3 regions of the Streptomyces sp. ATCC 21386 genome follow, and region 1 is predicted to be linked to each of the others. Evidence: riboswitches for the same ligand, from Rfam matches in the RefSeq annotation. Region 1 holds a riboswitch; each other region holds the start of a gene.
The links. Region 1 has a riboswitch for thiamine pyrophosphate ahead of thiO (glycine oxidase ThiO). Riboswitches for the same ligand answer to the same signal wherever they lie in the genome.
Positions count from the first base shown of each region.

Region 2: it holds a riboswitch for thiamine pyrophosphate, as region 1 does, so the genes downstream of both, GWK25_RS08685 (thiamine ABC transporter substrate binding subunit) here and thiO (glycine oxidase ThiO) in region 1, are expected to answer to the same signal.
Region 3: it holds a riboswitch for thiamine pyrophosphate, as region 1 does, so the genes downstream of both, thiC (phosphomethylpyrimidine synthase ThiC) here and thiO (glycine oxidase ThiO) in region 1, are expected to answer to the same signal.

Region 1 is NZ_JAAVVL010000001.1:7,203,625-7,213,716, forward strand. Features, by position in the region: gene GWK25_RS30975 (NAD(P)/FAD-dependent oxidoreductase) at 1-823, opposite strand, end outside; gene GWK25_RS30980 (hypothetical protein) at 856-1,215, opposite strand; TPP riboswitch at 1,268-1,379, shown strand; gene thiO (glycine oxidase ThiO) at 1,377-2,552, shown strand; gene thiS (sulfur carrier protein ThiS) at 2,567-2,767, shown strand; gene GWK25_RS30995 (thiazole synthase) at 2,772-3,566, shown strand; gene pknB (Stk1 family PASTA domain-containing Ser/Thr kinase) at 3,730-5,649, shown strand; gene GWK25_RS31005 (deoxyribonuclease IV) at 5,717-6,649, shown strand; gene GWK25_RS31010 (sulfite oxidase-like oxidoreductase) at 6,729-7,376, opposite strand; gene bfr (bacterioferritin) at 7,552-8,031, shown strand; gene GWK25_RS31020 (bacterioferritin-associated ferredoxin) at 8,057-8,281, opposite strand; gene GWK25_RS31025 (class II 3-deoxy-7-phosphoheptulonate synthase) at 8,454-9,803, opposite strand; gene GWK25_RS43905 (hypothetical protein) at 9,897-10,092, opposite strand, start outside.
Region 2 is NZ_JAAVVL010000001.1:1,969,229-1,979,320, reverse strand. Features, by position in the region: gene GWK25_RS08710 (LOG family protein) at 1-1,057, shown strand, start outside; gene GWK25_RS08705 (LAETG motif-containing sortase-dependent surface protein) at 1,163-1,933, shown strand; gene GWK25_RS08700 (maleylpyruvate isomerase family mycothiol-dependent enzyme) at 2,007-2,861, opposite strand; gene GWK25_RS08695 (ABC transporter ATP-binding protein) at 2,873-3,907, opposite strand; gene GWK25_RS08690 (iron ABC transporter permease) at 3,910-5,508, opposite strand; gene GWK25_RS08685 (thiamine ABC transporter substrate binding subunit) at 5,688-6,767, opposite strand; TPP riboswitch at 6,859-6,966, opposite strand; gene rlmN (23S rRNA (adenine(2503)-C(2))-methyltransferase RlmN) at 6,990-8,096, opposite strand; gene GWK25_RS08675 (IS1182 family transposase) at 8,426-10,072, opposite strand.
Region 3 is NZ_JAAVVL010000001.1:9,697,001-9,707,092, forward strand. Features, by position in the region: gene GWK25_RS41750 (LacI family DNA-binding transcriptional regulator) at 226-1,338, shown strand; gene GWK25_RS41755 (metallophosphoesterase) at 1,553-2,632, shown strand; gene GWK25_RS41760 (hypothetical protein) at 2,816-3,694, shown strand; gene thiC (phosphomethylpyrimidine synthase ThiC) at 3,897-5,723, opposite strand; TPP riboswitch at 5,716-5,872, opposite strand; gene GWK25_RS41770 (YibE/F family protein) at 5,944-7,458, shown strand; gene GWK25_RS41775 (SsgA family sporulation/cell division regulator) at 7,488-7,925, opposite strand; gene GWK25_RS41780 (IclR family transcriptional regulator) at 8,024-8,749, opposite strand; gene GWK25_RS41785 (DUF5326 family protein) at 9,493-9,705, opposite strand; gene GWK25_RS41790 (cupin domain-containing protein) at 9,869-10,092, opposite strand, start outside.

The DNA of each region.
Region 1 (10,092 bases):
AGACATCCGGCGCGGAGGTGCGCAGATGGTCGTCGGCCACCACCTCGCCGTGGGCGCCGAGCTCGATGCCGGAGCCCTTCAGCCAGGCCGTGGCGGGGCGCGCGCCGATGCCGACGACGACCGCGCCCGCCGGGACCAGGGTGCCGTCGTCCAGGACCACCGTCCCGGGCTCGACGCGCGCCACGCGCGCGTGGGTGCGCAGGGTGGCGCCGCTGTCGGCGTACCAGGCGGTCATCGGGGCGGCCACCTCCGCGGGGAGCGCGCCCGCGAGCGGGCGGTCCGCCGCCTCGACGACCGTGACCGCGCAGCCCGCCTCGCGCGCGGCCGTGGCGAACTCCGCGCCGATCCAGCCCGCGCCCACGACCACGATGTCGTGCTGCCGTGCCAGCACGGGCCGCAGCCGCTCGGCGTCGTCCAGGGTGCGCAGCAGATGCACCCCGGGCACCCCCTCGACGCCCGGCAGCCGGACCGGTTCGGCGCCGGTCGCGACGACGAGGACGTCGTACGGGACGGGCCCGGCGGCCGTGTCGAGTTCGTGGCCGGCGGGGCGCAGGCCGGTGACCTCGCGGCCCAGCCGGAGGTCGATGCCGAGCGCCTCGAAGTCGACGTCGAAGGCGGAGCCCTCGGCGTTGCCGAGCAGGACGGCCTTGGACAGCGGCGGCCGGTCGTACGGCTGGTGCGGCTCGGCGCCGAGCAGGATCACGTCGCCGGTGAAGCCCTGTTCCCGCAGGGCGACCGCCGTCTGCACGCCCGCCATTCCCGCGCCCACCACGACCACGCGCCGCGCCGGTGATCCGCCCCTCAGCTGCGTCTGCTCGCTCACCCGATCACCATAGACAACTGATATTCGGTCAGTCAGGGGGTGGGGTCCGTCGGCTCGTCGACCTGCTCCACCACGCTCGTCCCGCTGCCGGTCCGCGACTCCCACTCCCAGGTCTCCTCCAGCCGGACCCGCCCGTCGGGCAGTTCGACGACGAGGGACACGCAGTGCCCCGAGGCGGTCGTCCCGTCGGTCTTCAACTGCACATAGCGGAAGTCCAGCCGGTCCCCCGCCCGCGTGCCCACGAGCCGGCCGCGCACGACGTCGCCGCCCGCGTAGTCGGCCCAGACCTCGCCGTCCTCCTCGTGGTACGTGAACCGGGTGCGGGTGCCCACCTGACCTGGGGCTTGGTCGGCGACGGGGGCGAGGACGAGACCGTCGAGCGAGCGGGCCATGGGCACGGGCTCCCTTACTGAGGCGATCGGCGGGGGCTAGGGTGGGCCACCGTAGAGCACTCGCGGGAGCCCGGACGCACCGGGCTGAGAGGGAGGCTGGCGGCCTCCGACCGTACGAACCTGATCCGGGTCATGCCGGCGAAGGGAGGGGCTGGACGCCCATGTCGCGTACGCACACGTCAGACGTCCTCGTCGTGGGGGGCGGAATCATCGGTCTCGTCACGGCGTGGCGGTCCGCGCAGCGCGGGTTCGCCACGGCCGTCGTCGATCCCGAGCCCGGCGGCGGGGCCGCGCGGGTGGCGGCCGGGATGCTCGCCGCCGTGACCGAACTGCACTACGGCGAGCAGACGCTGCTGGGGCTCAACCTGGAGTCCGCGCGCCGCTATCCGGACTTCGCCGCCGAGCTCACCGAGGTCACCGGCCTCGACCTCGGCTACCGCCGCTCGGGCACCCTCGCCGTCGCGCTCGACGCCGACGACCGCGCCCATCTGCGCGAACTGCACGCCCTGCAACGCCGCTCGGGCCTCGACTCGGAGTGGCTGAGCGGACGGGAGTGCCGTCGCCTGGAACCGATGCTCGCGCCCGGCGTGCGTGGCGGGCTGCGGGTCGACGGGGACCACCAGGTCGACCCGAGGCGGCTCTCCGCGGCCCTGGTGAGGGCCTGCGAACGCGCCGGGGTGGTGTTCCACCGGAGCTGGGCCGAGGAGCTGTCGGTGGCCCGGGAGCGGGCCACGGGGGTCCGCACCGGCGCGGGCGACCGGCTGGACGCCGGGCACACCGTCCTCGCCGGGGGCAGCCTCAGCGGGCGGCTCGCCGGGGTCCCGGCCGAAGTGCGGCCGCCGGTGCGGCCGGTGAAGGGGCAGGTGCTGCGGCTGACCGTCCCGAAGCCGTACGCGCCCTTCCTGAGCCGTACCGTGCGGGCCGTGGTGCGCGGCAGCCAGGTCTATCTGGTGCCGCGCGAGAACGGCGAACTCGTCGTCGGCGCGACCAGCGAGGAACAGGGCTGGGACACGACGGTCACCGCGGGCGGGGTGTACGAACTGCTGCGGGACGCCCACGAACTCGTGCCCGGGATCACCGAACTACCGCTCACCGAGACCCGCGCGGGACTACGGCCCGCCTCCCCCGACAACGCCCCGCTCCTCGGCCCGAGCGGACTGGACGGTCTGCTCCTCGCGACGGGCCACTACCGCAACGGGGTGCTGCTCACGCCGGTCACCGGCGACGTCCTGGCCGAGGTGCTGACCACCGGTGAACTGCCGGCGGAGGCACGCGACTTCACCCCCTTGCGGTTCCGCGCCGGCGCGGCCCGCGAACTCCTGGAGCAGCCCGTATGAGCACCACCGGGACCCTGACCGTGTCCGTCAACGGGGAGCGGCGGCAGATCGCCCCCGGCACGGCCCTCGACGCGATCGTGCGGACGCTCACGCCGTCCGTCTCCGGGGTCGCCGCCGCTCTCAACGAAACCGTCGTCCCGCGCGCGCGGTGGACGACCACCGCCCTCGCCGAGGGGGACCGTGTCGAGGTCCTCACCGCCGTCCAAGGAGGCTGATCCCATGGCAGACGACCCCTTCGTCCTCGGCGGTACGACCTACGCGTCCCGTCTGATCATGGGCACCGGCGGCGCGAGCGGCCTGGACGTCCTGGAGCGCGCGCTGGTGGCCTCCGGCACGGAGCTGACCACGGTCGCGATGCGCCGGGTGAACGCCGACGTGCACGGCTCGGTGCTGTCGGTGCTCGACCGGCTCGGCATCCGGGTGCTGCCCAACACGGCCGGCTGCTTCACGGCGGGCGAGGCCGTGCTGACGGCCCGCCTCGCGCGTGAGGCGCTCGGTACGTCCCTGGTCAAGCTGGAGGTCATCGCCGACGAGCGCACCCTGCTGCCGGACCCGATCGAACTCCTCGACGCCGCCGAGACGCTCGTCGACGACGGTTTCACGGTGCTGCCGTACACGAACGACGACCCCGTGCTCGCGCGCAAGCTCCAGGACGTGGGCTGTGCCGCGATCATGCCGCTCGGGTCGCCCATCGGCTCCGGGCTCGGCATCCGCAACCCGCACAACTTCCAGCTGATCGTCGAGCACGCGCGCGTGCCGGTGATCCTGGACGCCGGCGCGGGGACGGCGTCGGACGTCGCGCTGGCGATGGAGCTGGGGTGCGCGGGCGTCATGCTCGCCTCCGCGGTGACCCGGGCGCAGGAGCCGGTCCTGATGGCCGAGGGCATGCGGCACGCGGTGGAGGCCGGACGGCTGGCGTACCGGGCGGGCCGCATCCCCCGCCGTCACTTCGCGGAGGCCTCGTCGCCCGGCGAGGGACTGGCGCGGCTGGATCCGGAACGCCCCGCGTTCTGAGGCGGAGCTCACGCCGCCCCACCCCTCACTCGAACAGTCGAACGAGTTCCGTCGGAGACCCGCTCGTCACAGCCCTCCGGTCTCGGTCACAGCTCTGCTGCAGTACGTCTCCCGGCTCCCGGGACCCGTGGGCCTGTCGGCGGCGGCTCGTACACTCACCTGCGTGGACACGACCCTTCAGGACCCGCTTGTCGGCCAGGTGCTCGACGGTCGGTATCGAGTCGAGGCGCGGATCGCCGTCGGCGGGATGGCCACGGTCTACAGGACCGTGGACACCCGCCTCGACCGCGTGCTCGCGCTCAAGGTGATGCATCCGACGCTGGCCGCGGACCGGACGTTCGTCGAGCGGTTCATCCGGGAGGCGAAGTCGGTGGCCCGGCTCTCCCACCCGAACGTGGTGGGGGTCTACGACCAGGGCACCGACGGCTCGTACGTCTACCTCGCGATGGAGTACGTCGCCGGCTGCACCCTGCGGGACGTGCTGCGCGAGCGCGGAGCGCTGCAGCCCCGCGCCGCGCTGGACATCCTGGAGCCGGTGCTCGCCGCGCTGGGCGCAGCGCACCGCGCCGGGTTCGTGCACCGGGACATGAAGCCGGAGAACGTGCTGATAGGGGACGACGGCCGGGTCAAGGTCGCCGACTTCGGGCTCGTCCGGGCCGTGGACACCGTCACCAGCACGACCGGCGCCGTCCTCGGCACCGTCTCCTACCTGGCCCCCGAGCAGCTGGAGCACGGCACGACCGACACCCGTGTCGACGTGTACGCGTGCGGCGTGATGCTCTACGAGATGCTCACCGGCGGCAAGCCGCACGCAGGCGACTCCCCCGCGCAGGTGCTCTACCACGCGCTCCACGACGACGTGCCGCCCCCCTCGGCCGCGGTGCCGGGGCTGCCCTACGACCTGGACGCGCTGGTCGCCTCGGCGACCGCCCGCAATGCGGAGCTGCGGCCGTACGACGCCGTGGCGCTGCTCGCGCAGACACTGGAGGCGCGGGCCGCGCTGAGCGCCGAGCAGCTGGACGCGGTGCCGCCGCAGGCGATAGCCGACGGCCACGACACCGCGGAGGACCGGACGAGCGTGATCCCGCGTTCCCTGTCCGTGTCGCGGTCGGTGGGGCTCGATCCCGACGAGCGGTTGCACCGCACCAGCCGGTTCGACGCGCCTGTGCCGCCGCCCCGGCGCGGCCGCGCCTCCGCCGCGCCCCGGCGCGGGCTGTGGGCGGTCGTCGTCGCCGTGGTGCTCGTCCTGGGCGTGGGCGGCGGCGTCTGGTACATCAACTCGGGTCAGTTCACACAGGTCCCGGCCGTGTTGCAGCAGAGCGAGGCGGACGCCACGAAGCGGCTGGAGGGCGCCGGGCTGGACGTCGACGTCGAGCGGGCGTTCAGTGACACCGTCAAGCGCGGCCGGGTGATCGGCACCGACCCGGCGCCCGGCGAGCGGATCCGGGACAACGACACCGTGACGGTGACGATCTCCAAGGGTCCGCAGACCGTGAAGGTGCCCGATCTCCAGGGTTACCGGCTGGATGCCGCGAAGACCGAACTGAAGGACGCCGGGCTCGAACCGGGCGTGGTGACGCGGGAGTTCAGCGACGAGGTCATCAGGGGGCAGGTGATCAGCACCCAGCCGGGGACGGGCACCGAGATCTCGTCCGGCTCGGCGGTCAGGATCGTGGTCAGCCGGGGCGCCCCGGTGGAGGTGCCCGATGTGTCGGGCTCGTCGGTCGCGGACGCCACCTCCGAGCTGGAGCAGGCGGGCCTGAAGGTGAAGTTCGCCTCCGGGCGGGTCAACTCCGAGTTCGACAAGGGGCTCGTGGCCGAGCAGGCTCCCGGGGCGGGCAAGCAGGTCGGCCAGGGCGACACCGTCACCCTGACGCTCTCCAAGGGGCCCGTGATGGTCGAGGTCCCCGACGTCGTGGGCGACAGCGTCGACGAGGCGACCCGGCGCCTCAAGGACGCCGGCTTCGAGGTCGAGGAGGACCGGGGGCTCCTCGGGCTCTTCGGCGACGAGGTCAGGAGCCAGTCCGTGGACGGCGGGGACACGGCGCCCAAGGGCTCGACCATCACCATCGAGATCCGCTGACGGACCGGCCCGGCCGTCGCCTCGAACCGGCGGCCGGGCGCCTCGGACCGCATGACACCCTGGTGCGGTGAGCACTCAGCAGTCCCCCGGACTTCCGGCCCCCGCCCCCGGACTCCCCGGCACCGCCCCCGGTCCCGTCGGCCCTTCCCGCAACCCCGTCGGCGGCCATGTGCCCGTCGCCGGCGGCCTGAACTCCGTCGGGCTGACCTACGCCCGCGATCTGAAGGCCGAGACCGTGCAGGTCTTCGTCGCCAACCCGCGCGGCTGGGCGACCCCGGCCGGCAACCCCCGGCAGGACGAGGAATTCCGCGCGGCCTGCGCCGAGGAGTCGATCCCCGCCTACGTCCACGCGCCGTACCTGATCAACTTCGGTTCGCACACCGAGGCGACGGCGGAGAGGTCCGTGGAGTCGATGCGGCACTCGCTGCGCCGGGGCCGGGAGATCGGCGCGCTCGGGGTGGTCGTGCACACGGGCAGCGCGACCGGCGGCCGGGACCGGTCGGTGGCACTCAAGCAGGTACGGGAGTATCTGCTGCCGCTGCTGGACGAGTTGACCCACGACGACGACCCGTATCTGCTGCTGGAGTCGACGGCCGGCCAGGGGGCCTCGCTCTGTTCCCGCACCTGGGACTTCGGGCCGTACTTCGAGGCGCTGGACGCCCATCCGAAGCTGGGGGTCTGCCTGGACACCTGCCACATCTTCGCCGCGGGCCACGACCTGACCGGGCCCGACGGCATGCACCGGACGCTGGACCTGCTGGTGGACACCGTGGGCGAGGGACGGCTGAAGCTGATCCACGCCAACGACTCCAAGGACGTGGTCGGCGCCCACAAGGACCGTCACGAGAACATCGGCTCCGGACACATCGGCGAGGACCCGTTCCGCGCCCTGATGACCCACCCCGCCACGCGGGGCGTCCCGCTGATCATCGAGACCCCCGGCGGCAAGGAGGGCCACGCGGCGGACGTGGAACGCCTGAAGAAACTCAGGGACGGCTGACGCCCCCGAGGCCGGATCACCGACGCCGGATCACCGCCGCCGGAGCGGGTCCGCTCCGGCGGCGGTCCCGCGCCGGCCGTCAGAGTTCGGGGCCGTCGCCCGGTTCCTCCTGGTAGGAGTAGCGCTGTTCCTGCCAGGGGTCGCCGATGTTGTGGTAGCCGCGTTCCTCCCAGAAGCCGCGACGGTCGGCGGTCATGTACTCGATGCCGCGGACCCACTTGGGGCCCTTCCAGGCGTACAGGTGGGGGACGACGAGACGGAGGGGGAAGCCGTGCTCGGCGGTGAGGAGTTCGCCGTCCTTGTGGGTGGCGAAGATCGTGCGGTCGTCGGCGAAGTCGGCGAGGCGGAGATTGGAGCTGAAGCCGTACTCGGCCCACACCATCACATGGGTGACCTCGGCGGCGGGCGGCGCGGTGTCCAGGATCGTACGGGCCGGGATGCCGCCCCACTCGGCGCCGACCATGCTGAATTTCGTCACGCAGTGCAGATCGGCCACGACCGAGGCGTACGGCAGGGCGGTGAACTCGTCGTGGGTCCAGGAGTGCTTCTCGCCGTCGGCGGTGGCGCCGAAGACCCGGAAGTCCCAGCGCTCGGGACGGAACTTGGGGACGGGCCCGTAGTGGGTGACCGGCCAGCCGCGCTGGAGCCGCTGTCCCGGCGGAAGCTGCGACGACGCGGCGTTCTCAGTTGCGCGATCTCCTGATTCGCGTTCCACCGGCTGACCCATGACTCCATCCTGACAGACCCCGAGTGGTGCACATGACCAGGGCCCACCCGACCCGGACATTTAGAACTAAGGCTGCACTTACTTACTAAGCTTGCACTTACTGGACGATCTTCGACAGCGGTGCAATCATCGCGGCGCAACCTCCCCAGTTCCCCGCTTGGAAGGAGCCTCTGCGATGCAGGGCGACCCCGAGGTCATCGAATTCCTCAACGAGCAGCTGACCGCGGAGCTCACCGCGATCAACCAGTACTTCCTGCACGCGAAGATGCAGGAGAACTTCGGCTGGACGAAGCTCGCGAAGTACACGCGTCACGAGTCGTTCGACGAGATGAAGCACGCGGAGGTGCTCACCGACCGGATCCTGTTCCTGGACGGGCTGCCGAACTACCAGCGGCTGTTCCACGTCCGGGTGGGCCAGACGGTCAAGGAGATGTTCGAGGCCGACCGGATGATCGAGGTCGAGGCGATCGACCGCCTCAAGCGCGGCATCGAGGTGATGCGCAACAAGGGCGACATCACCTCGGCGAACATCTTCGAGTCGATCCTCGCGGACGAGGAGCACCACATCGACTACCTGGACACCCAGCTGGAGCTGCTGGAGAAGCTCGGTGAGGCGCTCTACATCGCGCAGCTGATCGAACAGCCCGAGAGCTGAGCCGGGCGACAGCCCGGGAACCGGGTCAGGCCGCTTCGTCGAGCTCGGTGAAGACCGACTCGCCCTGGTCGGCCGACTCACGGCGCGGGCACGCGCCCCGGCCGAGGATCGCCTGGATCCGCCGGACGCAGGAGCCGCAGTCCGTGCCCGCCTTGCAGGCGGACGCTATCTGGCGAGGAGTGCAGGCGCCGTCCGCCGCATGCTTCTTGACCTGCTGCTCGGTGACGCCGAAGCAACTGCAGACGAACACGCGGTTCACCTCCCGCCGGGATCGATGGGTGACGCCGTCCCGATGATCGGTGAGGCTAACCTAACCTTACCCGGCGGGCCGGAACCGCAAAAGTGGAGTGGGGCGCGGATCGTATGTGATCCGCGCCCCACGTCATGCCCGTGTAACGGGCACATCCACTGTTGATCTGCTACTAGTCCCGGTACAGCTCCGCGACCAGGAAGGCCAGGTCCAGCGACTGGCTGCGGTTGAGCCGGGGGTCGCACGCGGTCTCGTAGCGCTGGTGCAGGTCGTCGACGAAGATCTCGTCGCCGCCGCCCACGCACTCGGTGACGTCGTCGCCGGTGAGCTCCACGTGGATGCCGCCCGGGTGGGTGCCCAGACCCTTGTGGACCTCGAAGAAGCCCTTGACCTCGTCGAGCACGTCGTCGAAGCGGCGGGTCTTGTGGCCGGAGGCGGCCTCGAAGGTGTTGCCGTGCATCGGGTCGGTCACCCAGGCCACGGTGGCACCGGACGCGGTGACCTTCTCGACCAGCTCGGGCAGCTTGTCGCGGACCTTGTCCGCGCCCATGCGCACGATGAAGGTGAGGCGGCCGGGCTCGCGGTCCGGGTCGAGACGCTCGATGTACTGCAGCGCCTCCTCGGCCGTGGTCGTCGGGCCGAGCTTGATCCCGATCGGGTTGCGGATCTTCGAGGCGAACTCGATGTGCGCGTGGTCCAGCTGCCGGGTGCGCTCACCGATCCACACCATGTGCGCCGAGACGTCGTACAGCCGGCCCGTCCGCGAGTCCACGCGGGTCAGCGCCGACTCGTAGTCGAGCAACAGCGCCTCGTGCGAGGAGAAGAACTCGACGGTGCGGAACTCCTCCGGATCGGCCCCGCAGGCGTGCATGAAGTTCAGCGCCTGGTCGATCTCGCGGGCGAGCTGCTCGTAGCGCTGGCCGGACGGGGACGACTTCACGAAGTCCTGGTTCCAGGCGTGCACCTGGCGCAGGTCGGCGTAGCCGCCGGTGGTGAAGGCGCGCACCAGGTTGAGCGTGGAGGCGGAGGCGTTGTACATCCGCTTCAGGCGCTCGGGGTCCGGGACGCGGGCGGCCTCGCTGAAGTCGAAGCCGTTGACGGAGTCGCCGCGGTAGGTCGGCAGGGTCACACCGTCGCGGGTCTCGGTGCCCTTGGAGCGGGGCTTGGAGTACTGCCCGGCGATGCGGCCGACCTTCACGACCGGCACGGAGGCCGCGTACGTGAGGACGGCACCCATCTGGAGCAGTGTCTTCAGCTTGTTGCGGATGTGGTCGGCCGACACGGCGTCGAAGGCCTCGGCGCAGTCGCCGCCCTGGAGGAGGAACGCCTCTCCCTTGGCGACGGACGCCATCCGGGCGCGCAGCTGGTCGCACTCGCCCGCGAAGACGAGCGGCGGATACGACTCGAGCTCCGCAACGACTGCGCGCAGAGCCTCGGTGTCGGGGTACTCGGGCTGCTGCGCCGCGGGCAGGTCTCGCCAGGTGTTGCCAGCGCTCGCGCTGGACTTAGCGTTCACGGTCACGACGTCCACATTACGGGGTCATGTCGGGCGTCCATCCCCTTGCTCATCAAGTGAGACGGACCCCGCTCGATCTGAGCGGGGTCCGCGGGCGCCTCAGTGGAGATCCATGACCGCCGGGTCGTCGAAGCCGACGGCGAAGACCGTGCGCAGGGAGAGGTTGGCCTCGCCCTGGTAGCCGTCGCAGGCGTTCCGCCGCTCGTCGGCCTCCTCGACGGCCTCGAACTCGTGGGGGAAGCTCGCCCGCAGGGCGGTGCCGGCGCAGATGTGTTCGGTGAGTCCCCACAACTCG
Region 2 (10,092 bases), 5.2 Mb from region 1:
CACCCTCGCCGGATTCCGCGTCCAGGCCGTCGATCTGACGGACCGTACGCGTGAACTGCTCGCCACCGACACGGCGGAGGCCGTCTTCCTCGGCTGCCCGATGCGCCCGGAGGCGGCGGCGAAGATACGCACGGACGGCGCCCTGGTCTTCCCGCCCGTCCCCGGTCTGCCCTTCGACCCGTACCGGGGCCTGCTCTACTCCCCCGACGAACTCTTCGCGTCCCTGTCCGACGGCGGCTACGAGGCCACGCCCGACGCCCTCGCGTACGCCTGGTTCCAGCGCACCAAGGCCGACCGGGACGTCTACGCCTCCATGCTGCGCGCCGTCCACGACGACTCCGTCTCGGACGCCCTCGACGAACTCCTCTCCGGTGCCCGGGTGGTGGGCGTGATGGGCGGCCACGCGATGGCGCGCGGCACCGAGGCGTACGAGGGCGCCGCCCGCCTCGGCCGCACCCTGGCCCGCTCGGGCCTCACGGTCGCCACCGGCGGTGGTCCGGGCGCGATGGAGGCGGCCAACCTGGGCGCCTACGCGGCCCCGTTCGGCGACGAGATGCTCACCGAGGCGCTGCGACTGCTGGCGAAGGCACCGAAGTTCACGCCGTCGATCACCGACTGGGCGAGCGTCGCCTTCGAGGTGCGCACCCGCTGGCCGAGGGGCGGCGCGTCCGTCGGCATCCCCACCTGGTTCTACGGCCACGAGCCGCCGAACCCGTTCGCCTCGCACATCGCCAAGTACTTCGCCAATGCCACCCGCGAGGACGGCCTTCTCGCCCGCTCCGCCGCCGGCGTCGTCTTCCTGCCCGGAGCCGCCGGAACCGTCCAGGAGATCTTCGACAACGCGACCCCCAACTACTACGAGTCGCGCGGCGAACCGACCCCCATGGTCCTCGTCGACCGGGCCCACTGGACGGAGCGGCTGCCGGCCTGGCCACTGCTGCGATCGCTGGCGCGCGGCCGTTCGATGGAGGCCCGGATCGCGTTGGTCGACCGGATCGAGGAGGCACCGGAGGCCCTGGCGCGTCTCGGGGACCGTCCAAACACTTCTTCGGATTGACATCGCTTACGGCGCGCTTATAAACCTGTGAGGCACATGGGGAAGCCGCTCCCTCAGCGGCCCTCCGTCACCCCCACTCCCCTGTGCTTCCCTTGAAGGGCAAACGTGTCCATATCACCCCGCAGCGCACGGACTTCGCGCTCCATCGGTGTTGTTTTCGCCGCCGCCGCACTCGTGCTCGGTGTCGCGGGCAACGCCATGGCATGCACCATCAAGGACTTCTCCGCCGTCGCCGAGTGCGAGGGCGACACGGGCGTCATCCGGGTGACCGACGTGGACCCGCTGGGCGTCAAGGCCGAGATCAGCGTCTATCTGGAGAACAACGGCGCCGACCTGCGCATGGTCGGCAGCCGGACGATCGTCGACTCCACCGCCAAGGGCGTCACCGTCACCTTCGACGAGGACTGGGAGCCGAACGCCGAGTACCGCATCCACGTCGAGGCGGAGGACTACGTCGACGAGGACCTGCCGATCCTGGTGGCCCCCGCGGAGGCCTGCACGGCCGAGGCCATCACCCCGCCGGCAGCCGCGAAGGCCCCGAAGAAGCCTTCGACCGACGAGAAGTCGGACGAAGACAAGGACAAGAACAAGGACAAGAACAAGGACGGAGACGAGGAGCCGGGCAAGGAGGCGGGCGAGGACGAGGGCGAGCCGTCCCGGACCAAGACGTCCCCCACCGCGTCGGAGTCCGAGGACACCGCGACCGCGGGTTCGGACGGCGACAACGCCCCCTCCCCGGGCGGTGACTCCAACCTCGCCGAGACCGGCGCCGACTCCAACACCGGCACGATCGTCGGCGCCGCCGCCGCACTGGTCGCCCTCGGCGCCGGTGCCGTTTACTACAGCATGCGGCGGCGTGGGGCCTCCACACGCTGATCCCTGTTCCTCAGGGCCGTGGCCCGTACCCCCTCGCCAGGGGGTACGGGCCACCCGCCGTTCCGGAGCGCGCTCACCCGAACGTGGCCCGCTCCAGCCAGAAGTCCAGCAGCTCCCGGTCACCCAGCACCTGCAACTGCCCACCGTCCGGCGGCAGTCGACGGTAGAAGGCGAGCAGCACCTCGGTGAGCGGGCCGCGCAGCTCGACCGTCGCCTTCTCATGGCCGCGCCGCCAGCGCACCACGTCCTCGGTCAGCTCGACCACCCTCCCCCACCCTTCGAGCGGGGAGACCCCCCTCTCGCTCCGCTCGGCGTCGACCTCGGCGGCGGTGTCGGTGGCGTGAAGGTGGATGCTGCGCCCCGGACCGCGCAGTTCGGCCGCCTCGTCGTGCGGCATGGTCCGCTGCACGAACCTCACGATCTCCAGCCACTCGTCGATCGCGTCGGCGGCGATCTCCGGCGCCACCTCGACCGCCCGTCCGACGGTGAGCGCGGCATCGGCTCCGTGGATGACCTGCTCGTGGGCCATCCTGCGGGCCCAGAACCCCGCACTGTGCTCCCACCCCCACGACCAGACGGGCGCCTCGGGGCCCGCCTCGCGCAACGTGGCCACGGTCATCTCGCCGGTCTCGGCCAGCCAGGCGTCCAGCGCGGCCCGGTCCCCGTGCCGCCCGGGTCCGTCGTACAGCGGGACATCCGCCTCGGGGACCTCCTCCTTCGCCCGGGTCCGTATGTTCAGTTCGACCCAGCGCAGGGCGCCGCCGGTGTGCCGCAGCAGTTGTTCCAGCGACCAGTCGGGACAGGTCGGCACGGTCGCCGACAGATCGGCACCGGAGGTCACCAGGTCCCGCAACTTCCTTACCTGCAGCTCGATCTCGGCACAGTAGCGCTCATGCCGCGCCCGGGGTTCTTGCGTACGCATCGCCATGGTGCCGCACCTTATGCGGCGGGACCGGCCCCCAGCACGACGATTTCGGCCGCGTCGAAGCGCACGCCGACCTGGTCCCCGGGCTCCGGCGCGTCCCGCAGCGCGCACGCCGCCTCCAGCCGTGGTGCGTCCTCCGGCTGGAGGTGCAGCGCGACATGCGTGCCCCGGAACGTGCGCGCGGCCACCGTGCAGCGCAGCCCGTCCGCCACATCCACCAGTCGTACGCCGGCGGGCCGCACGAGCAGCGCGCACGCCCCCTGCGGTGAGCCCTCCGGGACCGGCACCTTGCCCCACGCCGAGTCCGCCGCCTGCCCGGTCACCGTCGCGTCGACCACGTTGTCGAAGCCGAGGAAACGGGCCACGAACTCGTCGGCCGGTCGCCGCCACACCTCAAGGGGCGTACCGGACTGGGCGATCCGCCCGTCCCGCATCACCACGACCCGGTCGGCCAGCGCGAAAGCCTCGCCCTGGTCGTGCGTGACCGCCAACACGGTGGTCCCCAACTCGCTGAAAAGCTCCCGGAGTTCGACGACCAGACGCTCCCGCAGCGATCGGTCCAGCTGGCCGAGGGGCTCGTCGAGCATCAGCAGCCGGGGACGCGGCGCGAGGGCCCGGGCCAGCGCGACCCGCTGCTGCTCGCCGCCGGAGAGCTCCCCGACGCGTCGGCGTGCGGCCCCGGGCAGCCCGACCAGCTCCAGCAACTCCCTTACCCGTACGGTGCGTTCGTCCTTCGCGGCGCCGTGCATGCGGGGCCCGAAGGCGACGTTGCCCGCCACGTCCCGCTGCGGGAAGAGCTGGTGGTCCTGGAACATCAGGCCGACACCGCGTTTGTGGGCGGGCACGCCGCGCTGGTCCAGCCCGTCGAGCGAGACCCGTCCGCCGTCGAGGGGCTGGAGCCCCGCGACCACCCGCAGCAGCGTCGACTTGCCGCTGCCGCTGGGCCCCAGCACACAGACGATCTCATGCTCGGCGACCTCCAGGTCGACGGCGTCGAGCACGGACCGACCGTCGAACCGTACGGTCGCGTCCTCAAGCCTGAGCAGCACCATCAGAACTCCCCCGTCCGATCGGTACGGAGGCGTTCCAGCACCAGCAGGGCCACCGCGCACACCACCATCAGAATCGTCGAAAGGGCCATCGCCTGGCCGTAGTTGAGCTCGCCCGGCCGTCCGAGCAGCCGTGCCACGGCGACCGGCAGCGTCGGATTGTCGGCGCGCGCGATGAAGACGGTCGCCCCGAACTCCCCGAGCGACACGGCGAAGGCGAACCCGGCAGCGACCAGCAAAGCCCGTCGCACCATGGGCAGATCGACCTCGCGCCACACCCGCCACGGCGACGCTCCGAGCACGGCCGCCGCCTCCCGAAGCCGCTCGTCCACCGCGCGGAGGACGGGCAGCATGGTCCGCACCACGAAGGGAACGCCGACCAGGGCCTGGGCGAGCGGTACCAGGATCCAGGACGACCGCAGATCCAGCGGCGGCTCGTCCAGCGCGATCAGGAACCCGAAGCCGACGGTCACCGCGGACACGCCGAGCGGCAGCATCAGCAGCGCGTCGAAGCCCCTCACGAGCCGGCCCGCCCGCCGGGTGAGCGCGGCGGCGGCGAGTCCGCCGACGAGCAGGGCGATGGCGGTCGCGGCGGCCGCGTAGCGCAGCGAGTTCCCGACCGCCTCGATCGGCGGGACCAGGAAGATTCCGCTCTCGTCGCTGGTCAGCGCCTTGTAGTAGCCGAAGCCAGGTGCGTCGAGCGACCGCTCCACCAGCACGCCCAACGGCAGCAGGATCAGCACGACGACGGTCACGAGGACCGCGCCCAGCAGTGCCCACTGCCCGGCCCCGCGCGGTCGCCGGGCGGTGAGCGAGGCGTCCACCAGGCGCAGGGCGGTCTCCCGCCGCCGTACGGTCCAGGCGTGCACGGCGAGGATCAGCCCGACCGCGGCGAACTGCACCAGCGTCAGTACGGCGGCGGTGGACAGGTCGAAGATCTCCGAGGTCTGCCGGTAGATCTCCACTTCGAGGGTGGAGAACGTCGGTCCGCCGAGGATCTGCACCACCCCGAACGAGGTGAAGGTGAAGAGGAAGACCATCAGCGCGGCGGCGGCCACGGCGGGCGCGAGCGCCGGGAGGGTCACCTTGCGCCAGGCCGCGAACGGGGAGGCGCCGAGCATCCGCGCGGCCTCCTCCTGCCGCGGGTCGAGCTGCGACCAGAGCCCGCCGACGGTCCGTACGACGACCGCGTAGTTGAAGAACACATGGGCGAGGAGGATCGCCCAGACCGTCGTGTCCAGCCTCATGCCCCACAGCTCGTCGAAGAGCCCGCCGCGCCCGACCAGCGCGAGGAACGCGGTCCCGACGACCACGGTCGGCAGGACGAACGGCACGGTCACGACCGCCCGCAGGAGTTCCTTGCCCCTGAAATCGAAGCGCGCGAACACATACGCGCCGGGGAGCGCGATCACCAGCGTGAGCGCGGTCGAGACGAGCGCCTGCCAGGTGGTGAACCAGAGCACGTGCCGGATCCCGGCGTCCGCCAGCACCTCCCCGATCCGCCCGAGGTGCCAGGTGCCGTCCGCCTTGAGCCCCCGGACGACGATCGCGGCGACGGGGTGGGCGAAGAAGACCCCGAAGAAGACGACGGGCAGCGCCATGAGACCGAGCCGAGCCGCCCCGCCCGACCGACCGGGACGGGGTGAACGGGGTCGACGGGACGGACGAGATCGACGCGCTGCGACCTGGACCGACCCGACGTCCCCACCCGAACCGGCGCCCTCGGCCGTCTCGGCTGCCTCAACCGCCTTGGCCGCCTTGACTGCCTCAGCAGCCTTGGCTACTTCAGTACGAGGGAGGTCCACGACTTGACCCACTGGTCGCGGTTCTCGGCGATCTTCTCCGGCGCCATGGTCTCGGGGTCCTTCGCCGCGGGCCCGTACTCGGTGAACTCGGCCGGCACGGACGCCCCCTCGACGACCGGGTACACGAACATGTTGAGCGGCATGTCCTCCTGGAACCGCTTCGAGATCAGGAAGTCGATCAGCGCCTTGCCGCCCTCGGCGTTCTTCGCGTTGCTCAGCAGCCCAGCGAACTCGATCTGCCGGAAGCAGGTGCCCTCGGCGACCCCGGTCGGCGCGGTCTTCGGGCGCGGGTCCGCGTAGACGACCTCGGCGGGCGGCGAGGAGGCGTACGAGACGACGAGCGGCCGGTCGCCCCCGGCCTTCTTGCCGTCCGTCGATCCGGAGAACTCCTGGTAGTACGCCTGCTCCCAGCCGTCGACGACCTTCACCCCGTTGGCCTTGAGCTTCTCCCAGTAGCCCTCCCAGCCTCCGTCGCCGTACTTCGCGGCCGTACCGAGGACGAAGCCGAGCCCAGGCGAGGAGGTGGAGGCGTTCTCGGTGACGAGGAGGTCCTTGTACTCGGGCTTGATCAGATCGTCGAAGGTCTTCGGCGGCTCGATCTTGTTCTTCTCGAAGTACGCCTTGTCGTAGTTGACGCAGATGTCACCGGAGTCGATGGGCGTGACCCGGTGCTCGTCCTTGTCCAGCTGGTACTCGGCCCCGACCTTGTCGAGCCCCTTCGCCTCGTACTGCTGGAAGAGGCCGTTGTCGAGGGCGCGCGAGAGCAGCGTGTTGTCGACGCCGAAGAAGACGTCGCCCTGCGGGTTGTCCTTGGTCAGGATGGCCTGGTTGACGGCCTGCCCGGCGTCGCCGCTCTTCAGCACCTTGACCTTGTACCCGGACTCCTTCTCGAACGCCTTCAGCACGTCCTTGGAGTAGGCGAAGGAGCCGTGGCTGACGAGGGTGACGGTCTTGGAGTCGCCGGCACCGGTGTCGTCCGAGGACGAGCCGCACGCGGACAGCGTGACGAGCCCGAGGCCGACGACGAGAACCGTTGCTCTCCTGGTGATGCCCACTGAATTCAATCCTCCTGGAAGTGACCAGGAAGAGACGCGGCCCCGCCCGGGACCCTTGTCGATTCGAGGGCTCCCGGGCAGGGCGCAACAGCTTGAGTGATGACCGAACTTCCTACCCAGAATGACCTGGGCGAGGTTCAGAGGGTCTGCGGCCCGGATGCCGCACTCTCAGCGCTGTGGCGCTCCCCTGTCGGAATATGGATATGTACGTACGGGCTCAGACTACCTCTCGGTCGCCGCGAGCTGACCGCACGCCCCGTCGATCTCCTGGCCCCGGGTGTCCCGGATGGTCACCGGCACGCCGTGGGCGGCGATGGCCTCGACGAACGCCTTCTCGTCCTCGGGCCGGGAGGCGGTCCACTTGGAGCCCGGGGTGGGGTTCAGCGGGATCAGGTTCACATGCACCGGCTTGCCCTTGAGCAGCCGGCCCAGCCGGTCACCGCGCCACGCCTGGTCGTTGATGTCCCGGATCAGCGCGTACTCGATGGACAGCCGACGCCCGGACTTGGCCGCGTACTCCCACCCGGCGTCCAGGACCTCGCGCACCTTCCACCGGGTGTTCACGGGGACGAGGGTGTCGCGCAGTTCGTCGTCCGGGGCGTGCAGGGAGATGGCGAGCCGGCACTTGAAGCCCTCGTCGGAGAACCGGTGGATGGCGGGCACCAGTCCGACCGTGGACACGGTGATGCCGCGCTGCGACAGCCCCAGCCCGTCCGGCTCCGGATCGGTGAGCCGGCGAATGGCCCCGACGACCCGGTTGTAGTTGGCGAGCGGCTCGCCCATCCCCATGAAGACGATGTTGGACAGCCGCGCGGGCCCGCCGGGAATCTCACCGTCCCTGAGGGCCCTCATCCCGTCCACGATCTGATGGACGATCTCGGCGGTGGACAGATTCCGGTCCAGCCCGGCCTGTCCGGTCGCGCAGAACGGACAGTTCATCCCGCATCCGGCCTGCGAGCTGATGCACATGGTGACCCGGTCCGGGTACCGCATCAGCACCGACTCCACGAGCGTCCCGTCGAACAGCCGCCACAGCGTCTTGCGGGTGGTCTCCTGGTCCGTCGACAGATGCCGCACGACCGTCATCAGCTCAGGAAGCAGCGCCTCCTGGAGCTTCGTCCGCGCACCCGCGGGGATGTCGGTCCACTGCTCCGGGTCGTGCGCGTACCGCGCGAAGTAGTGCTGGGACAGCTGCTTGGCGCGAAACGGCTTCTCCCCGATCGCGGCAACAGCCTCCTTCCGCTCCGCAGGCGAAAGATCAGCAAGATGCCGCGGCGGCTTCTTGGCTCCGCGGGGGGCGACGAATGTGAGTTCTCCGGGCTTCGGCATAACCCGTCAAGTGTCGCAGATCAATCTGTATGGCCCGGGCCAGTCGTCGGCTCAGAAGATTCCGCCCACCACGCTCACGACCCACGCGCCGTAGTTCTTCCAGCGATGTGACATCCGGCAGTACAGCCGCGGCCTGCGTCGGCCCGCCTGGTCGATGAGTGTCTGGCACCAGCGGCACGGCAGATCGCCGTGATATCTGCCGTCGTCCCCCACCCGCGCTCTCCCCATGGACACGGATCCTATCGATGTCCGCCGATCTCGCGAGGGGCTGTGGCAAAGGGCCCCGCCCTGGAACCAGGACGCTGTTGGTAAATCCGCCCCGCTGGATCTCATTCAGCGGGGCGGAGTGCTGCGAAGGGTGAGGTGCGGGTGCGGGCGAGCGGTCTGCCGGTGAGCCAGGCATCGATGCGGGCGAGGTTGATGGCGGCGCCGGTGAAGTGGTGTTGCAGCCGGGTTTTGGCGAGGCCGCGGTAGCGGGATCTGCGCAGGCCGAATGCCTGGACGCCTTGGGAGATGGTGCCCTCGACGCCGGCGCGGTGTCCGTAGCGGCGGCGCCAGTGGTGGGTGTCCTGCTCGGTGCGGGCCTGCTGGAGGATCTCGTGTTCGGCTTTGGGGCGCAGGGTCAGATTGCGGCCGGTTTCGGCGGTGGTGCAGGAAGTCCGCAGTTCACAGGGGGTGCAGTGGCGTTCGGCGAAGCGGACGCGGGTGACCGGGGTGCCGCGGTGGCTCTGGGCGTCTCTCCACTGGACGCTGGTGTGGCCGCCGGGGCAGACGGCCTGGCGTTGCTCCCAGTCGACGGTGAAGCGCGTGCTGTCGAAGACGTCGCCGGTTGCCTGTTGCCGGATGGTGTTCTTCCCGACCGGTCCGACGAGGGTGATGCTGTGATCGCGGCGGGCGTGGTGGATCTGCTCGGCGTCGACGTATCCGGCGTCCAGCAGGTGTTCGTCCGGCACCAGTTGGCGGTCGGCAAGGGCGGTGTGGATGTCCTCCAGCACGGCGTTGTCGGTCACCGGTGCCGGGGTGGTGTGGATGTGGGTGATCAGGTGCGGGGCGTCGGGCTCGCAGGTCTCGCTGAGGTGGACCTTGTATCCGGACCAGGCCAGATCGCGCTTCGCTCCGGTCCTGGCCCCGGGCTCGTGCGGGGTGCGTAAGCGGATCAGGCCGGGCGGGGTGTTCTTCGGCTCCCGCCAGCGCACGGTGCCGTCGACGCGGTGAAACTGCTGCACCCAGGTCTGGCGGAGGAACTCCACCGCGGGAAGACGCTGCAGGCCGGGCGGTGCCGATGTCGACCAGACCGCTTCCAGCAGCACCGTGCCGTCGGCCCCGCACTGGTCGCCGTGCTCGATCCGGGCGGCCCACCGGGACGGGAAACGGCTGTCCTCCGGACGCGCCGAGTACCGGTCGAACCACTCCGGCGCAGCCAACCCCATCAGCCAGTCCCCGGCCGCCTCGGCGATCTGGTTCAAAGCCGCCCGCAGTGTCTCGACCACGAACTCCAGCCGGCTCAGATCCCTGGTCACGGCCAGTACATGGGTGGCGTCCGTGCGCTGCCGGTTACCCGCCTTGACCAGCCCGGCCTCCCCGGCGGCCGTCAGCACCGCGTCGAACACCGCCCGGCCCGCATCCGACTCGGTCAGCCGGGCCCGGAACTCGCTGAGCACGGAGAAGTCGAACCCCACGTCGGCCAGCTCCAGCGACAGGGCGTACTTCCAGTCCAGACGCGAACGGACCGCGTGCGCAGCCTGCCGGTCGGTCAGACCCTCGGCGAACTGCAACACCGACACCAGCGCCAGCCGCGCCGGCGAGACCACCGGCCGCCCCCGCGCCGAGAACAACTCCTCGAAGTCGGCATCGGCGAAGACCGGCCCGAGCGCATCCCGAACCCGCATCACCAGACACCCCTTCGGAAACACCGCACGCGCCAGCCGCGCGGTCTCCTCCGGAATCTCCGCCAGATCCACCCCACGCAACGACACGAACCCACCCCACGAACATG
Region 3 (10,092 bases), 2.5 Mb from region 1:
CACGCCGTAGCGCGCATCACCCGTCCAGGTGAGTTGAGACCTCTTCGAAACATCAGCTACTTGGCAGGCCCATGCGCGTCGACAAGTCACGTCCTGACATCTGAGCTCTCAACTCCCTTGCAATGCAAGGGAATTACCCCTTTATGACCTTGCAGAAACGTGCCTGTCAACGAGTGCATATGCGTCCGCACTACCCCACCGCATGAGCCCTACTATCGGCTCGCCATGACAGCAGCAGGGAAGCACCAGGTGAGCCGCGCGGAAACTCCCCGCCGAGGCAGCCGGTCTGGCCGGGCGGGCATCCGGGATGTGGCCGCCGCCGCCGGAGTCTCCATCACGACCGTTTCCGACGCCCTCAACGGCAAGGGCCGGCTCCCGGACGCCACCCGACGCCATGTACGCGAGGTCGCCGACCGACTTGGCTACCGCCCCTCGGCGGCCGCCCGAACCCTCAGAACCGGCAAGTCGGGCCTCATCGGCCTGACCGTGACCACCTACGGGGATGAACCTTTCACCTTCACCGAGTTCGCGTACTTCGCGGAAATGGCGCGGGCAGCCACCTCGGCCGCGCTGGCCCGGGGCTACGCCCTGGTGATCCTCCCCGCGACCTCGCGACACGACGTGTGGTCGAACGTCGCCCTGGACGGCACCGTGGTCATCGACCCCTCCGACCACGACCCGGTCGTCAGCGAACTGGTCCGCCAGGGATTACCGGTGGTCTCCGACGGCCGGCCGGCCGGCACGCTGCCGGTCACCGCGTGGGTCGACAACGACCACGAGGCCGCCGTCCTCGGCATCCTCGACCACCTGGCCGACGCGGGCGCCCGCCGGATCGGACTCCTCACCGGCACCTCGACGGACACGTACACCCACCTCTCCACCACCGCGTACCTGCGCTGGTGCGAGCGCGTGGGCCAGGATCCCGTCTACGAGTCCTATCCGGCGCACGATCCGTGCGCCGGAGCCGTCGCGGCCGACCGACTGCTGGCCCGCCCGGACCGCCCGGACGCGGTCTACGGCCTCTTCGACCCGAACGGCACCGATCTGCTCGCCGCGGCCCGGCGTTACGGTCTGCGCGTCCCCGACGACCTGCTGCTCGTCTGCTGCAGCGAGTCCTCCGTGTACGCGTCCACCGAGCCGCCGATCACCACGCTGTCGCTGAAGCCGCGTCGGATCGGCACGGCCGTGGTCCAGCTCCTCATCGACGCGATCGAGGGGGTCGAATCGGACCAGCCGGTCGAGCAGGTGATACCGACGGAGCTGATCGTGCGGACCTCGTCCGAGCGGCGTCCACCGCGTACGACGGTCAGCCCGCCACGATCACCTGAAGCGGGTTGACGTCCCACTTGCGGATCCGAACGGGAATCGGGCGGGGTGAGCCCCGCCCAATTCGGGAGAAAACCGCGGTGAACTGGGGCCCTGCGCCATTTCACCACCCCTGGGTCATCACACGGCGCGATCCGCATTCCTATGATGGGCGCACACACCGCGGACCGTCGCGACCAGGCAGTCCGATGCGGTGCAGATGCGGGCGATGGTGGTGGAGGGGTCGATGACGCAGGGGGCCGGTCAGGGACCCGAGGTGCGGACGCCGACGGTGCGCGATTTCCGCGTGCCCGCGTACGTCCACGAGGCCGGTCCGTACGGACACTCCGCGGAGCCCGGCGAAGCCGCCGGGCCCGCCGGGGATCCCGAGGGCTACCCCGAGGGATACACCCCGACCCAGCGAGACCTTCCGGTGATCAACCGGGGCGACACCCTCCAGGTCGTGATCGACCCGGAGGCCGCGGCAGCCGAGCCGTCCTCCGTCCGGCCGAGCCCGCTCTTCGTCGTGGGGGACGTCCACGGCTACCTGGACGAGCTCCTCGCCGCGCTCCGCGAGAAGGGCCTCGTCGACGCCGCGGGCAACTGGTCGGCGGGCACCGCCCGGCTCTGGTTCCTCGGCGACTTCACCGACCGGGGTCCGGACGGCATCGGCGTCATCGACCTCGTGATGCGCCTGTCCGCCGAGGCCGCCGCGGCCGGCGGCTACTGCAAGGCACTCATGGGCAACCACGAGCTGCTGCTGCTGGGCGCCAAGCGGTTCGGCGACACCCCCGTCAACTCCGGAGCGGGCACGGCCACCTTCCAGGCCGCCTGGCTCCTCAACGGCGGCCAGAAGACCGACATGGACCGCCTCCAGGACCACCACCTCCAGTGGATGGCCCGTCTGGACGCCATGGAGGAGGTCGACGGCCACCTTCTGGTGCACTCCGACACCACCGCCTACCGCGACTACGGCGACTCCATCGAGGCGGTCAACGACACCATCCGCGAGACGATCACGCGCAACGACGCGGACGAGGTCTGGGACCTCTTCCGCAAGTTCACCCGCCGCTTCGCCTTCCGGGACGAGGGCGGCGCCGACGCCGTGCGCTCGCTGCTCGAAACCTACGGCGGCACCCGCATCGTCCACGGTCACAGCCCGATTCCCTACCTCCTGGGAGAGGTCGGCTCGGAGGACGGCGAGGACGGCGCGGGCCCCTCGGTCGACGGACCGTACACCTATGCGGACGGTCTGGCCGTCGCCATGGACGGCGGTGTCACCATGGCCGGAAAGCTGCTGGTCCAGGAACTTCCCCTGCCTACCTGAGCCGTCAGCGGGCAGGCGTTCCCGGTCGGAAGACTTCGCTGGCCAGGTGCCAATTTCTTCAAACCCCCTGTCACCGCCTGCCGTCACCGCTCTACCATCGGCTTATCCGTAGCAGGCTCCCCTCCGTTTCTGCCCGACGGCTCGTCAGCATGCCGAGCCACAAGCCCTACGGAGCATCGGGGGATGCAGATGAACAGCGTTCCGCAGCACCTGCTCAGTGAGGACCGCCAGGAGTACGAGCGGATCCTCGGCGAGGCGCTGCGCTCCGCACCACACCGCCCGGAATTCGCCGCCGGTCTCCAGCGGCTCAACACCGAACAGCTGCGCACGATGGCCCTCAACGCCTCGGCGATCATCACGGCCGCCGCGGCAACCGAATACCAGTACTACGTCAAGGTCCGCGACGAGTTCCGCAGCCCTCCGTCGGCCGCCACGCCCGCCTCCGAGAGGACCGCGCCCGGCTCCAGCGAGCCGGACGGCTCCACGGTGAACCTCGCCGCCACCGTGGGCGAGGTCACGGAGGCGGCGGGGGCGGGCGCCGGTGCGGTCGCCGCAGTACTCGCTCCGGTCCTCGCCGGAACCGCGGCGGTGCTCTTCCTGCTCGTGGGGTACGTCATGAAGGTGCTCGACCCCGAGCGGGCGATCGCCGAGACCCTCCTCACCACGGGTTGGGTCTTCGGTGCGGTCACCGCGGCGGCGATCCTGGTGGCCGCGGTCGGCCTCCTGCTCACGGCCCTGCGCAACAACGCCACCGCGCTCCTCGACGACGGAGCGCGCAGCGAGCTGAACGAGGAGTTGACCCGGGCCAGGGAAGCCTGGCGCGAAGCCCTCCTGGAGCGCGGCATCCTGCCGTTCCTCCGCGACGCCCTCGCGAACCCGGGTCCTGCTCTGCTGCTGGAGCCGGACCGTCCGGCCCCGCCCAGCCGTATGCCGCATCTCGGCTACAACCGTCCGAGCTTCAGCAGCAGCCCGGACAGCGGCAGCTCCGGCTCCCGGCCCAGTTACAGCAGCCCGGACTTCTCCAGCCCGGACTTCGGCGGCCCGGAACACCAGCCGGACTGACAACAGGCCTCAGGCCACCGCCCACACCGCGGCAGCGGGCTCTCCCGGCAACGGCCGGAAGAGCACCGCTCGTCGCCCGGGGACCGCGGTCCGCACGCAAGCACGAGGCACCGCGTCCAGGCAGCAGGAGCCACGACCGAGCCCCGGTCCCTCGGCCGTACGTGAACGCTCCCGCCGCCGTGCCCCGATCCCTCGTCGCCCCTCAGTCCGCCATCGGCAGATAGACCCGGTTCCCCGCCTCGGCGAACTCCTTGGACTTCTGGGCCATACCCGCCTCGATGTCGGCCCGGGAACCACCGTGCTCACGACGGATGTCCTGGGAGATCTTCATCGAGCAGAACTTCGGACCGCACATGGAGCAGAAGTGAGCCGTCTTGGCCGGCTCCGCCGGGAGGGTCTCGTCGTGGAACTCGCGGGCCGTATCGGGGTCGAGGGCCAGGTTGAACTGGTCCTCCCAGCGGAACTCGAAGCGAGCGTCCGACAACGCGTCGTCCCACTCCTGTGCGCCCGGGTGCCCCTTGGCGAGGTCCGCCGCGTGGGCCGCGATCTTGTAGGTGATGACGCCGGTCTTCACGTCGTCGCGATTGGGCAGTCCCAAGTGCTCCTTGGGCGTGACGTAGCAGAGCATCGCCGTGCCCCACCACGCGATCATCGCGGCGCCTATGCCCGAGGTGATGTGGTCGTACGCCGGTGCGACGTCCGTCGTCAGCGGGCCGAGCGTATAGAACGGAGCCTCATCGCAGATCTCCTGCTGCAGGTCGATGTTCTCCTTGATCTTGTGCATCGGGACATGGCCCGGGCCTTCGATCATGGTCTGTACGTGGAAACGCTTCGCCGTCCGGTTGAGTTCCCCGAGCGTGCGCAACTCCGCGAACTGGGCCTCGTCGTTGGCGTCGGCGATGGAACCGGGCCGCAGGCCGTCACCGAGGGAGTAGGTGACGTCGTAGGCGGCGAGGATCTCGCACAGTTCCTCGAAGTTCTCGTAGAGGAACGACTCCTTGTGGTGGGCGAGACACCAGGCCGCCATGATCGAACCACCGCGCGAGACGATGCCGGTCTTGCGGTTCGCGGTGAGCGGCACATACGCGAGGCGCACACCCGCGTGGACCGTCATGTAGTCCACGCCCTGTTCGGCCTGCTCGATGACGGTGTCCTTGTAGATCTCCCAGGTGAGCTCCTCGGCCTTGCCGTCGACCTTCTCCAGCGCCTGGTACAGCGGCACCGTGCCGATGGGGACGGGGGAGTTGCGCAGCACCCACTCGCGGGTGGTGTGGATGTTCCGGCCGGTGGACAGGTCCATGACCGTGTCGGCGCCCCAGCGGGTCGCCCAGGTCATCTTCTCGACCTCCTCCTCGATGGAGGAGGTGACCGCGGAGTTGCCGATGTTGGCGTTGACCTTCACCAGGAACCGCTTCCCGATGATCATCGGCTCGATCTCGGGGTGATTGACGTTAGCGGGCAGTACGGCCCGGCCTGCGGCGATCTCCTCGCGGACGACCTCCGGCGAGACGTTCTCCCGAACGGCCACGTACTCCATCTCGGGTGTGATCTCCCCGCGTCGTGCGTACGCGAGTTGGGTCACGGCCTGGCCGTCGCGGCTCCGGCGCGGCTGGCGCGGCCGCCCCGGGAACACCGCGTCGAGGTTGCGCAGCCCGCCGCGTGGCGAGGTGTGCTTGATCCCGTCGTCCTCGGGGCGGACGGGACGGCCCGCGTACTCCTCAGTGTCTCCCCTGGCGATGATCCAGTTCTCGCGCAGGGGGAGCAGTCCCCGCCTGACGTCGGTCTCCGCGGTCGGATCGGTGTACGGACCGGAGGTGTCGTACAGGGTGACGGACTGTCCGTTGGTGAGATGCACCTGGCGGACCGGCACCCGCAGATCGGGGCGTGAGCCCTCGATGTACGCCTTGTGCCAGCCGATGGACTTCCCGGCCTCCAGGGGCTGTTCACCCTGGCTGTTCTCACCCGGGGACGCGGCGGATGCCCCGTCCGTCTGGCTGGAGGCAGGCGTGCGTGTGTCCTCGATGGTCATGAGACCTACTCCCTACGCCGGCATTACCCGGTAACAGGTTCAGCGGTCGACGCAGCAATTTCCGCCCGACGATGTTCCACGTGAAACATCGCGTCTGCGGAGGTCAGCGCCCTCTCAGCCCGGTGCTCCGAGCTCCCGCGTGTGCAAAGGTGCCTCCACGCTAGCGGCAGATGTGGCGCGGTGAACAGTGGGCATCGCTCGTTCTTGCGATGATCGGTCGGTGACCACGACGCAGCAGCCCCCGCCTCCGCCCCACGAGCCGCCCCACGGCCATGGCCCTGGAAACGGCCATGGCCGTGGCTCCGACGGTGGCCATGGATACGGCTCCGGAGGCGGCCACGGCTCCGGCGGCGGCCCTGGCTCTGGAGGGGGACACGGCTCCGGCGGGGGACACGGCTCCGGCGGAGGGCACGACCAAGGCCCGTCCTCCGGTGGCGGCCACGGCCATTCGCACAGCCATGGCCACGGTCCCGCCGCGCCCGTGTCGCAGCACCTGCGCAAGGTCATCGCGGCGGTGCTGATCCCCTTCGCGACCGCGGTCGTCGTGGGTCTCGTCGTGCTCTGGCCCGGCGGCGCCCCGGCCCACGAACGCACCGGGGTGGGCTTCGACCGACAGACACAGCAGGCCACCGTCACCAAGGTCGAAGAGGTCAGCTGTTCGTCGGTGAACGCCTCGGGCGGGACCCCGACCGGCGACACGTCCACCGCCGAGGGCTCGTCGGCCCAGCAGCAGGCGAACGGCACCTGCAAGAAGGCCACGGTCCGGGTCGACACCGGTGACGACAAGGGCCGTACCTTCACCGAGATCGTCCAGCCCGACCAGTCACGGCAGTTGGAGCAGGGCCAGGAGGTCGTGGTCGCCTACGAACCCGCCGCGCCCAAGGATTTGCAGTACTCGGTGACCGATGTGAACCGGAAGTTCCCGATGGTGCTGCTCGCCGGGATCTTCGCACTCGCCGTGGTGGCCGTGGGCCGGATGCGCGGTCTCATGGCCCTGGTGGCGCTGGCCATCAGCTTCCTGGTGCTGACCCTCTTCATCCTGCCGGCCATCCTGCAGGGTTCGAACCCGCTGGTGGTGGCGGTGGTCGGGGCGAGCGCCATCATGCTCATCGCCCTCTACATGTGCCACGGGCTCTCGGCCCGGACCTCCGTGGCGGTGATCGGCACCCTGATCTCGCTGCTGTTGATCGGCCTGTTGGGTTCGGGTTTCATCGGCTCGGCCTACCTGACCGGCAACACGGACGACAACACCGGTCTGATCCATGGGCTGTACCCGACGATCGACATGAGCGGCCTGTTGCTCGCGGGCGTCATCATCGGCTCGCTCGGCGTGCTCGACGACGTGACGGTCACCCAGACGTCGGCGGTGTGGGAGCTGCACGAGGCCAATCCGATGATGGGCTGGCGGAACCTGTACCGCGCGGGCATCCGGATCGGCCGCGACCACATCGCATCGGTGGTCAACACTCTCGTTCTGGCCTATGCCGGTGCCGCGCTGCCGCTGCTCCTGCTCTTCTCGATCGCGCAGAGCAGTGTCGGCACGGTCGCCAACAGCGAGCTCGTCGCGGAGGAGATCGTGCGCACGCTCGTCGGCTCGATCGGCCTGGTCGCATCGGTGCCGGTGACCACCGCGCTGGCCGCCCTGGTCGTCTCCGCCGACCGTCCGAACAGCGCCGAAGCTGCGTCCGCCTCCGCTCCGGCCCGTGGTGGAAGGGGGCGCCGCCGCAAGCGCTGAAGCGTTACGTCACCCCGGCGCCGTAACGTTCAGCCCGCGCTCTGCTCCTCGGCCAGGATGCGGTCCAGCGCCTCGTCGAGCAGGGCGTCGAAGTCGGCGAGGGAACGCTCCTGCCCCAGCGGCACGATCTTGTCCGTGCGGTCCAGGAAGGCCACCAGCGGCGCCGTGCCGACCCGGAACATCGCCTGGTCGCTCCCCACCTGCAGGCGGATCAGGACCTCGCCGAACGTCTCCGGGTCGGCGGGCGCGATGTGGACGTCCCCGTCCCCGCACGGCCGCCCGACTCCGTCGATGAGCAACTCCCGCCCGAACGCCCAGGTCACCGGGGCATCTCCGGGCAGATGAAAGGTCAGCCGCACGGCGTAGGGATCACAGGTCTCGTAACGCAGCTCCACCGGAATACGGAAGGAGAGTTCTTCCGAGACGAGGAAGCTCATCATGACCTCTGCCTGTACCGACTCGCGCATCGCCTACCCCGCCGTGATCGTCGACTGGCCAGGAATCATCCGCCTGACACCCCTGGAAGTTTGCTGAAAGTACACGAGAGATCACAAGGAGTGATTTTTCAGATGCTGATAGAGATCGCGAGTGTCCCTAGCAGCTTCCCGATCTCCGTCTGCAACTGATGGGCCACCGGCATCAGTCGGGCCGCCTGGTGCGAGGGCAGCGAGATGGCGAGGGCCCCGGCAGTCGCCCCCACGGTGAGGGGAAGCGCGGCACAGACCGTCCCGAGGGCGTACTCCTGGTGCTCCACCACCGGTTCCATGCGCCCGAGGCGCCCGAGGCGCCGGAGGAGCGTCTCCTCGTCGCGAACCGTGTACGGGGTGAGGGACTGAGCCGGGTGGCGGTCCAGGTGGTCGAGGCGGGCCTCCTCGCTCAGTTGGGACAGCAGGCACTGTCCGACGGCGTGGGCGTGCGCCGTCTCGCGGAAGTCGGCCCATTCCTCGACGGCAGGGATGCTCGGGCTGTCGGCGACGCACATGACCTCGATCTCGCCGTCCCGGTAGGTGGCGAAGTAGACGGGGACGCCCAGGGTGTCGCGCCAGTGCGCCAGCGCCTCGCTCACCGTGCTGCGACGTTTCTGCTGCGCTCCGCTGCTGCTCAGCCTCTCCGCCGCCTCACCGAGGAAGAACAGGCCCTTCTCCCGGCGCAGATAACCCTCGTGCACCAGGGTGCGAAGCAGGTGGTAGGCCGTGGGCAGCGCGAGACCGGCGTCCCGTGCCAACTGTTTGGCGGGTGCTCCGTGTTCCCGCTCGGCGACGGCCTCCAGCAGCCGCATCGCCCTCTGCACGGATCCGATGAGGGTCCCGGAGTTCGCCTCCGGCACGGTCGGCGGCGCGGGAGAGGGGATGCGGCCCCCTCTCCCCGGCCCGTGACCGAGGGACCGCGCCGAGCGGACGAACCCCGTCGCCTGCGCCTGGTTCCGAAGCTGTGGTGCCGACGGCTGCGCCTCGGTCCCGGTCGGCGATGACGGTCCCCGCGCCGGCGCCGGGGCCGATCCCGCGCCCGCCGAACGCTGCGCCCGCTTCCCGGGCGCCGAAGGCTCGGGCCGCCGCACGTTCTCCTCACCCGGCGAGGTACGGGGCTGCACAGGAGGCGCCAGGGCAGTCGAGGGCGTCGCCCGCGGAGCTGCCGGAGGGCCATGCGTCTCCGGGGCCCGGGCACGTGGCGGCTCGGCAGCCGTCGCAGGCGTCGATCTGGGACCCGGCTGCGTGGGAGGCACCGTGTTCTGAGGCGACCGTGAGCGTGGCCGACCGGACGGGGAGAGCGGTTCTGCTGGTGCGGTGTCAGCCGTGGCCAAGGGTCGCTCCCGAAGCGCGAGGAGGGCCGCCCGTGCGGGGGACACGGGAGGAGATGCGCCGCCCGCGGGATTCGATCCCGCGGCGAGTTTCCGGACTCTAGCCGCCCGTCACCGCCCGCAGACGGCCCCGCCGGGAAACTTCCCCCTGGCGAGGGAACCTCACGTTCCTGTTACCGGTGCGCCCTGACCGGGCTCACCCACTCACGCCACAGCCGTTGCACGGCGCTGACGGCTCACCAGTCGCCGCGCGACGAGGATCCCGCCGTGAACTTCCTGACGACGTAGATCAGTCCGCCGACCAGCGCCACGAAGACCAGCACCTTGAAAAGCAGGCCCACCACGACTTGGACGACGCTGAGTATCAGCCCTCCGAACACCAGCAGGGCGATGACCGGCACCGCGATCCACTTCACCCACCACGGCATCCCCGCGAAGATCTCCCGCATCGGCCTTGCTCCCTGTGTCTCCACCCGTCGCCCGCCACCGGGACACTGATTCCGGGCCTACTGCTGTCCTGTCATCGATGCTAGGGCGGTGCGAGGGCGTTCCGGGGGCTTCGCAGCCCTTGTCCGTCCCTGATCGTCCCCCTAGGGAACGCCGAAGCGGACGTCAGCCCTCCGGCGGAGAGAACACCACCACGACCCTCAGGTCCTCGGTGATGTGGTGGAACTTGTGGGCGACCCCGGCCGGCACGTACACGACACTGCCGCGTGCCACCTGGGTCGTCTCCAGCCCCACCGTGAGCGAGGCACGGCCACTCACGACGAGGTACACCTCGTCCTGACTGTGCGGCCTCTGCGGATCGAGTTCACCGGCATCGAGTGCGTACAGGC